2 regions of the Allobosea sp. 05T439 genome follow, and region 1 is predicted to be linked to the other one. Evidence: riboswitches for the same ligand, from Rfam matches in the RefSeq annotation. Region 1 holds a riboswitch; the other holds the start of a gene.
What was found. Region 1 has a riboswitch for cobalamin ahead of AC1DIO_RS06105 (TonB-dependent receptor plug domain-containing protein). Riboswitches for the same ligand answer to the same signal wherever they lie in the genome.
Positions count from the first base shown of each region.

Region 2: linked by a shared signal. The riboswitch ahead of AC1DIO_RS25345 (CbtB domain-containing protein) and the one ahead of AC1DIO_RS06105 (TonB-dependent receptor plug domain-containing protein) in region 1 are both predicted to bind cobalamin.

Region 1 is NZ_JBFTKP010000004.1:106,116-110,320, reverse strand. It holds gene AC1DIO_RS06105 (TonB-dependent receptor plug domain-containing protein) at 1-1,897, opposite strand, end outside; cobalamin riboswitch at 2,018-2,218, opposite strand; gene ccoS (cbb3-type cytochrome oxidase assembly protein CcoS) at 2,236-2,412, opposite strand; gene AC1DIO_RS06095 (heavy metal translocating P-type ATPase) at 2,409-4,205, opposite strand, start outside.
Region 2 is NZ_JBFTKP010000028.1:34,119-38,323, reverse strand. It holds gene cbiB (adenosylcobinamide-phosphate synthase CbiB) at 1-548, shown strand, start outside; gene cobO (cob(I)yrinic acid a,c-diamide adenosyltransferase) at 652-1,263, opposite strand; gene cobU (bifunctional adenosylcobinamide kinase/adenosylcobinamide-phosphate guanylyltransferase) at 1,277-1,801, opposite strand; cobalamin riboswitch at 1,942-2,124, shown strand; gene AC1DIO_RS25345 (CbtB domain-containing protein) at 2,112-2,342, shown strand; gene AC1DIO_RS25340 (CbtA family protein) at 2,355-3,095, shown strand; gene AC1DIO_RS25335 (DUF1636 family protein) at 3,145-3,534, shown strand; gene cobW (cobalamin biosynthesis protein CobW) at 3,539-4,205, shown strand, end outside.

The DNA.
Region 1 (4,205 bases):
GGAAGCCGACGGGGTTCTCGTAGCGCTTGTCCAGCAGGTTATCGATGCGGCCGAAGACACTGAGCCTGTCCGTCGCCTTGTACTCGGCGGCGAGATTGACGATGGCCGCACCCGGCGCCCGCATGCGCGAGATCGAGAAGTCACGGTTTCCGTCGACGCGCTCACCCACATAGATCAGCGTCGCCGAAAGGGTGAGCTTGTCAACCGGGGTCCAGCTCGCCGTCACGCTGGCCTTGTGACGGGGACGGCGCAGCAGTTCCTGCCGGGCGATGTCGTCCTTGGCGATGGTGAAGGTGTAGTCGGCCCGCACCTTGAACTGCGGCGAGATTTCGAGCGCGGTAAAGGCCTCCACCCCCTTGGTCGTGGCCTTGCCGATATTGGCATAGGAGTTCCGCGCCACGTTGGTGACGATCAGGTTCTCGATGTCGTTGTGGAAATAGGTGGCGCCGAACCGGACCTTGTCATCGAGGAGAGGCTGCTCGAAGCCAAGATCCCAGCCGCGGCTTTCTTCCGGCTTCAGGTTGGGATTGCCGAAGAAGTTGAAGGCCGGGCGAGAATCGCTGAAACGCTCGCTCAGGGTCGGGGCCTTGAACCCCGTGCCATAGCTCCCCTTCAGCTTGGTTTCGATTTCCGGCACGATATAGGCTGGCGCGAAGCGGTAGGTCGTGTGGCCGCCAAAGGTCTCGTCATCGTCGTAGCGGATGTTCGAGACCATGAAGAGCCGGTCGCCGAAATTCGACTGGAGTTCGGCAAAGGCGCCCGTATTGCCGTTGGATGCCGTGAGCGCGCGGGTTTCCAGCCGTTCGCGCTCGTATTGCAGACCCATCACCAGGGTCTGCCCCTTCATCAGCTCAAGGTCGCCGCGCCAGTCGACCTTGGTGCGCTCGCCGAGATTCTCCGTCGGCAGGCCGAGGATACCAATCGCATTCGGCGTGCGGCCGGTGCGGTCCTGATTGCTGTAGGACAGGCCGAAGCGATTGACGAAGCGCCCACCAAGCGGATCCCAGACGACCTCTCCGCGGGTGAAGGCCTGCTTGTAGTCCTGGCTGCTGCGGAAGCTGCTGGGCGTGCTCGGAAAGCCGGAATCGCCGGTGAAGAGCAGGTAGCCGTCAGTGTAGCGGCCGACCCAGTTCAGCGACAGCGTATCGGACAGCGCGACGCCGAACCGGGCCGAATAGGTCCAATTGTCGTAGGAATTCGGGTTGACGCGGCGCCCCGACGGCACGAGCCCGGGAGGCGTCACCGGGGTCGAATCCGATTTGAAATGGGCGATGCTGAGGGCGTAGTTGAAGCGGTCATCGCCGCCGCTGAGGCCGACCGACTGGTTGAAGGTGCCGTATGAGCCGGCCTCGGCTCGGGCCGTGAGCTTCGGCGGACCCTCGCCACGCTTGGTGGTGATCGAGATGACGCCGCCCAGCGCGTTGGCGCCGTAGAGGCCGCTTTGCGGTCCGCGTAGCACTTCGATGCGCTCGATGTCGTCGGTCAGCATCGAGCCGAAATCGAAGGAGCGGTTCGGGGTCGACGGGTCGTTGGCCTCGATGCCGTCGATCAATACCTTGACGTGGTTGGAGTTGGTGCCGCGGATGAAGACCGAGGTCAGCCCGCCCGGCCCGCCGGTCTGCACGATATTGAGGCCGGGAACGGCGGCGAGCGCCTGCGGCAGGGTCCGGCGCTGCTCGCGCTCGATATCACCGGCAGTGATGACGGTCACGGAATTGGCGATCTCGCGCGCTGGCGTGGGTCGCGTCGTCGCGCTGACGACGATTTCGTCGAGGGCAATCGATTCGGTGGCTGACTGGGCGGATGCCTGGTTGGCGGGGAGGGAGCCGGCGGAGACAAGGAGCGACAGGGTGATGAGCAGCCGGCTGCGCCGGGCAACCTTGGGAGGACGGATCACGATGGAACCTCGGGCGTTGACGTCTGTGGCACGTCACCGCGAACGCGAGGCCCCGTCCGCTGCCCTTAGCCAGCGTGCAGTTCAACAAGCGATCGAAACACCCCGTCCGAACGTGTTCGCGTGTGACCACGGCTGACGGCAGGTCTCCTGGCTCGCGGGTCGGTGCCTTGTCGCCGCCTTCCCAGGTCCGAGGGCCCCAGTGGCGTGTGGCGAAAGGCTCGCCGCTTACAGTTGCGGGGGCAGCCACGGCATTGAATGGCGAACCATCCGCACCGCATTCCCTTTTGATCCCCTAAGGGAACCGTCGCTGGCGAGGTAAGGCCGGAACGGCCGCTGCGTCAATGATCGTTGGTGCGGGTGTCCCCAGGCGAACGCAGGTCGTCATCCCTCAAAATGCGCCAGCTCGGTCCCTCGAGATCGCTGAACTGGCCGGTGCGCATGCACCAGAAGAAGGCCGCCAACCCCAGCAGTCCGAGACCGAGTGCCAGGGGGAACAGGATCACCAGGATATTCATGACGCCACTCCCGTATTCTGCCGCGGCAGGCCGCGTCCCGCGCGCAGCGCGTTGAGCGTGACCACCAGTGACGAGCCCGACATCGCGACGGCTGCGACGAGCGGCGTCGCGAAGCCCGCGACGGCAATCGGCACCGCGACGGCATTGTACAGCACCGCAAACCAGAGGTTTTCCAGCATGAGGTTGCGCGCCCTGCGGGCGATGCGCAGGCTGTCGGCGACCGGCATCAAGCTGTCGCCGATGAAGACAATGTCGGCCGAGGCCTGCGCCAGGTCGGTCGCGCTGATCGGCGAGATCGAAACATGGGCCTTGGCAAGGGCCGGAGCGTCGTTGAGCCCGTCGCCGATCATCAGCACCTTGCGCCCCTTGGCGCTGAGCCGGTCGAGCGCCTTGAGCTTCTCGTCGGGACGCAGGCCGGCTTCGGCCTCCGTGATACCGAGGGCCGAGGCGACCGGCGCGACAGCTTCGCTTCGGTCGCCGGAGAGAATGCGGATCTCGAGGCCGAGACCGCGTAGCGCGGCGATACAGTCGCGCGCCTCCGGCCGGATCTTCTGATCGACCGCGAAGATGGCGCATTCAGTGCCATGGCGCCAGGCGATCAGGGAGGCTGAGGGATGGCGCGCGGCGACGATGGCGGCTTCCGCCCCGGCCTCGCAATAAGCGACGCTGCCGAGACGGGTCTCGATCCCATCCACAATCGCGCTCAGGCCTGCGCCGTGATTTTCGCTGACATCGCTCGCAGGAGCAGGATGGCCGGCGGCACGGGCGATGGCGCGGGCGAGAGGGTGGCGGCTCGCGGCTGCCAGCCTGCCCGCCGCCTGCAAGGTTGCGGTATCGATCTCAGCGCCATTGACCAGATCGGGGTCCGGCAGGGTGAGGGTGCCGGTCTTGTCGAAGACAGCGACATCGGCTTCGGCCAGGCGCTCCAGCGCATCGCCCTGTTTCAGCATGACCTTGCGCTTGAACAGGGCAGACGCAGCAACGACCTGCACGGCCGGAATCGCCAGCCCCAGCGCGCAGGGGCAGGTGATGATCAGGACGGTGATGGCGATGATCAGTGCTTCGGGCCAGGGCAGGCCGAAGGCCATCCAGCCCAGCAGGGTCGCGAGCGCCGTGGCGTGGACGAGAGGGGCGTAGACCCTTGCCGCCCGATCGGAAAGCTTGACATAGCGGGAGCGGCTTTCGACCGCGCGCGCCATCAGGGCATCGATCTCGTCGAGCAGGGTGCCGCTGGCTGCGGCTTCGACCTTGACGGTCAGGGCCCCGGAGAGGTTCACGGTGCCGGCATAGACCTGCGCGCCGGCCATGACGGCATGCGGCAGGGTTTCACCGGTGACGAGGCTCTGGTCGATTTCGGAGGAGCCGGTCTCGATGATGCCATCGACACTGACGCGCTCGCCCGGCTKGATCAGGACGCGGTCGCCGGGCACGATGGCCGCGATCGGCGTCACCATCGCCTCGCCATTCGGCATCAGCCGGGTCGCGGTTTCGGCCTTCAACGCGGCAAGATTGCCAGCGAGGTCGCGCGTGCGGCGGCGCATCAGCTGGTCGAGATAGCGCCCGATCAGCAGGAAGAAGATCAGCATCACCGCGCCGTCGAAATAGGCATGCTCGGCGTGGTTCCAGGTCACCACCACCGACATGCCGAGCGCGAGCACGATGCCGAGCGTGATCGGCACGTCCATGTTGACGGCGCGGGCGCGCAGAGCCCGGAGCGCACTCTCGAAGAAGGGGCGGCCGGCATAGGCGGCGGTTGGCAGGGCAATCAGCGCCGAGAGCCAGTGAAAGAAGTC
Region 2 (4,205 bases), on a different contig from region 1:
CCGGAGTTTCCCGCGCCGCAATCGAAAGCCTTGCCGAGAATTTCTCGGACGGGATCGTCGCTCCGGCTTTCTGGCTCGGCGTCGGCGGCCTGCCGGGCGGCGCGCTCTACAAGGCGATCAATACCGCCGATTCGATGATCGGCCACAAGACACCGCGCCACCTCGCCTTCGGCTGGGCGGCGGCGCGTCTCGACGACCTCGTCAACCTTCCCGCCTCTCGCCTCACCGCGCTGCTGCTGACCGCAGCCGCCGCACTCGACAAAACGTCAGACCCCGCCAATGCGTGGCGAGCTGTCCGACGCGATGCCCGCCATCATCGTTCGCCCAATGCCGGTTGGCCGGAAGCCGCGATGGCAGGTGCGCTCGGCCTCCGGCTGGCGGGCCCGCGCGTCTATGGCGATGTCAGGGTCGACGACGGGTGGATGGGGGACGGCCGGGCCGAAGCGGAAGCGGCGGATATCCGGCGGGCGCTCGCTCTCTATCGGAGGGCGTGTCTGCTGCTGTGGGGGCTCGCCGTTGCGGGGGCCGTCACCGCGCTCGCCCTCTAGTTCATCGGACCGGGCATCGCATCGGGAACGACGATCTCACCTTCTGTGTTTGCTTCGACTTTCCCGAAAGCTGCGATCCACGTTTCGGGTCGATGCCCTGGCCTCAGAACTCGATCCCGGCCTGTGCCTTCACGCCCGCCGCGAAGTGATGCTTGACCACCGTCATCTCGGTGACGAGGTCTGCGACGGCGATCAACTCGGGCTTGGCATTGCGGCCGGTGACGACGATGTGCAGATCAGGGCGCCGGCTCGCCAATGTCTCGACCACCTCCGCCAGCGGCAGATAGTCGTAGCGCAGCGCGATATTGAGTTCGTCGAGCACGAGCAGGCGTATCTCCGGATCGTCCATCAACGCCTTGGCCTTGGCGAAGGCGCGCCCGGCGGCAGCGATGTCGCGGGCCTTGTCCTGCGTTTCCCAGGTGAAGCCTTCGCCCATCGTGTGCCAGACGATGCGATCGCCGAAGGCGTCGAGCGCCTTGCGTTCACCTGTCGCCCAGGCGCCCTTGATGAACTGCACCACCCCGACGCGCCAGTCATGGCCGAGAGCCCGCAGGATCAATCCGAAGGCGGCGGTCGACTTGCCCTTGCCTGGCCCCGTATTGACGATCAGGAGTCCCTTTTCGATCGTCTTGGCGGCGACCTCGGCATCCTGCACCGCCTTGCGCTTTTCCATCTTGGCCTTGTGGCGGGCGGCCTCGTCAGCATCGATCGTCATCGGAACCTCCTGCTCATTTCACCTGCATCGGCAGACCGGCGACCATGAAGATCACCCGGTCGGCCCGCGCCGCAAGCATCTGGTGCAACCGCCCCGCCTCGTCGCGGAACCGTCGGGCGAGCGCATTCTCGGGCACGATACCGAGCCCGACCTCGTTGGAAACCAGGACCACCGGGCCACGTGCCGAAACGCAGGCCTCGACCAGTTCCCGGCTTGCAGCCGCCACATCCTGCTCTGCCAGTATCACGTTGGTCAGCCAGAGCGTCAGGCAGTCCACCAGGGCAGGTTGCCCCGCGGGAACCGCGCGGATCGACTGCGCCAGGGCCAGCGGCGCATCGATGGTCATCCAATCCTGCGACCGGCGGGCGCGGTGCTCGGCAATCCGGGCGCGCATCTCATCGTCATAGGCCTGCGCCGTGGCGAGATAGATCCAGGGCGCCGGCACCATCTCGATCAGGGCCTCGGCATGGCGGCTCTTGCCGGAGCGGGCGCCGCCCAGAACGAGGGTAAGAGGGGAAAGGATCGCTGCCACTGCCAAAATCTCAACCCAGGGAAGATCAGCCTAAGGAACGGACCTGGCGAGCGAAGCGAAACAAGCCGGGACAGGCCATCAGAGATCACATCGCTTCACTGCGCTCGCAATCACGATCGCTGCATTGCACAGCACCGTGCAGATGGCTAATGATCATCCCCGACGGTGCCTCTGCAAGGAGGTGAAAAGGGAACGCGGTGCGATACCGCGGCTGCCCCCGCAACTGTAAGCGGCGAGTTTCGCGCCATCGGCCACTGGGATTGTCCCGGGAAGGCGGCGAGAGATCCGGACCCGCGAGCCAGGAGACCTGCCGTCGATGAGTGATGCAATCCAGCGGGCTGCCGGCGGGGTGGCCAAGGAGACCGAGATGACGACGAATACGGCTTCGATCACCACCCAGGCCAGCGCATCCGAGCGCGTCAAGGCTGTCGCAGCTGCCCTGGCACTCGGCGCAGCCCTGATCTTCACCGTCGGCTTCGCCCATTCGACCAGCGTTCACAACGCAGCCCACGACACGCGCCACACCCTCGCCTTTCCCTGCCACTGAGGGAAAGGCAACATGGTCAATCGTGTTCTCACGGTCAGTCTTCTGGCCGGGCTTCTTGCTGGGCTCCTGGTCGCAGCACTCCAGCATGTCACCACCACGCCGCTGATCCTCAAGGCGGAAACCTTTGAGACGGCGTTGCGCGCAGCCGAGCTTCAGCACGCCAGCTTCACCGGCGATGCCAGGATCGTCCTTGCCCATGGCGGCGCCGACGCAGCCGACCACGCCGAGTGGAAGCCACAGGACGGCTTGCAGCGCACGGCCTTCACCACCATCGTCACCATTGCGACCGCGATCGGCTTTGCCGCCCTGCTGCTCGGCGGCATGATCGCAGCGGGCGATGCCATCACTGAACGGACCGCACTGATCTGGGCGGCTTGCGGCTTCCTGGCCTTCGGCCTCGTGCCGGCGACCGGGCTCGCACCGGAATTGCCCGGCAGCGCGTCAGCCGAACTGCTCCACCGCCAGACCTGGTGGATCGCCACCGCGCTCGTCACCGCCGGCGGCCTCTGGGTCTTCCTGCGGACGGAGGCGAGCTGGCTGCGGGCACTTGCCGTGCTTGCCATGCTCGTCCCGCATCTGATCGGCGCACCACATCCCGCCGCCCCGGAGAGCAAGGTCCCGGCCGAAATCGCAGCGCATTTCGCCGCGCTCTCGCTCGCGCTCCAGGCTGCCCTCTGGCTCGCTACCGGCTTTGCCGTCGGCGTGCTCTGGCCCTGGGCGACGCGCCGTGCCGCAGCCCCGGCCAAGGCCTGACGCTGAGCGCGATCCCCCGGGATCGCGCCGGAAGCAAAGGAACCGGCCTATGCCCGAAGGCGATGTCACCATTTTCGTCTGCGTCGCCTGCCGGCGCGCGCGGGCGGACCTGCCGGAGGGTTACGACCAGCCCGGACTGGGTTTTGCCGAGGCGCTGCGCGAACGCATCGCGCGCGACGGCGGGACGCTTCCGGTCGAACCCGTCGACTGCCTCGCGGTCTGCAATCGCCCCTGCACCGTCGCCTTGGCGGCCGACGGCAAATGGACCTATCTGATCGGCGATCTCGACGCAGACACCCATATCGCCGAAATCGTTGACGCAGCTGCAAGCTTTGCAGCCAGCGCAAACGGTATCGTTCCCTGGAAAGAAAGACCCGCTTCGTTCCGCAAGGGCGTGGTCGCGCGCGTACCGCCTCTCCCGGCGCGCCAACAAGGATGAGATCATGAACGCTCCCCAAGCCCGCTCGCTGGGCAAGATCCCCTGCACGATCATCACCGGCTTCCTCGGGGCCGGAAAGACCACACTGGTGCGGCACCTGCTGGAGAATGCAGGGGGCAAGCGCATCGCCGTGCTGGTCAATGAGTTCGGCGATCTCGGCTTCGACGGTTCCTTCATCGACGGCTGCGGCATTTCCGGCTGCACCGCGGAGGACATCGTCGAGCTGCCGAATGGCTGCATCTGCTGCACCGTCGCCGACGACTTCGTGCCAGCGCTGGAAAAGCTGCTCGACCGGCCGAACCCGCCGGAACACATCCTGATCGAGACCTCGGGGCTTGCCCTGCCGAAGCCGCTGGTCAACGCGTTCAATTGGCCGGCCATTCGGTCACGTGTCACGGTCGATGGTGTCATCGCCGTGGTCGATGGTCCGGCCGTGGCGGATGGCCAGTTCGCGGATGATCCCGCCGCTCTCGCTGCGCAGGCGGCGCAGGATGCCGCGGTCGGGCACGACAACCCGCTCGAAGAAGTGTTCGAGGACCAGATCCTCTGCGCCGACCTGATCCTGCTCAACAAGAGCGACCTCGTCGATGCGGCCGGCCGCGAACGCGTCAAGGCCGAGATCGCCGCGCATCTGCCGAAGGCGATCAAGATCGTCGAGACGGCCCATGGCA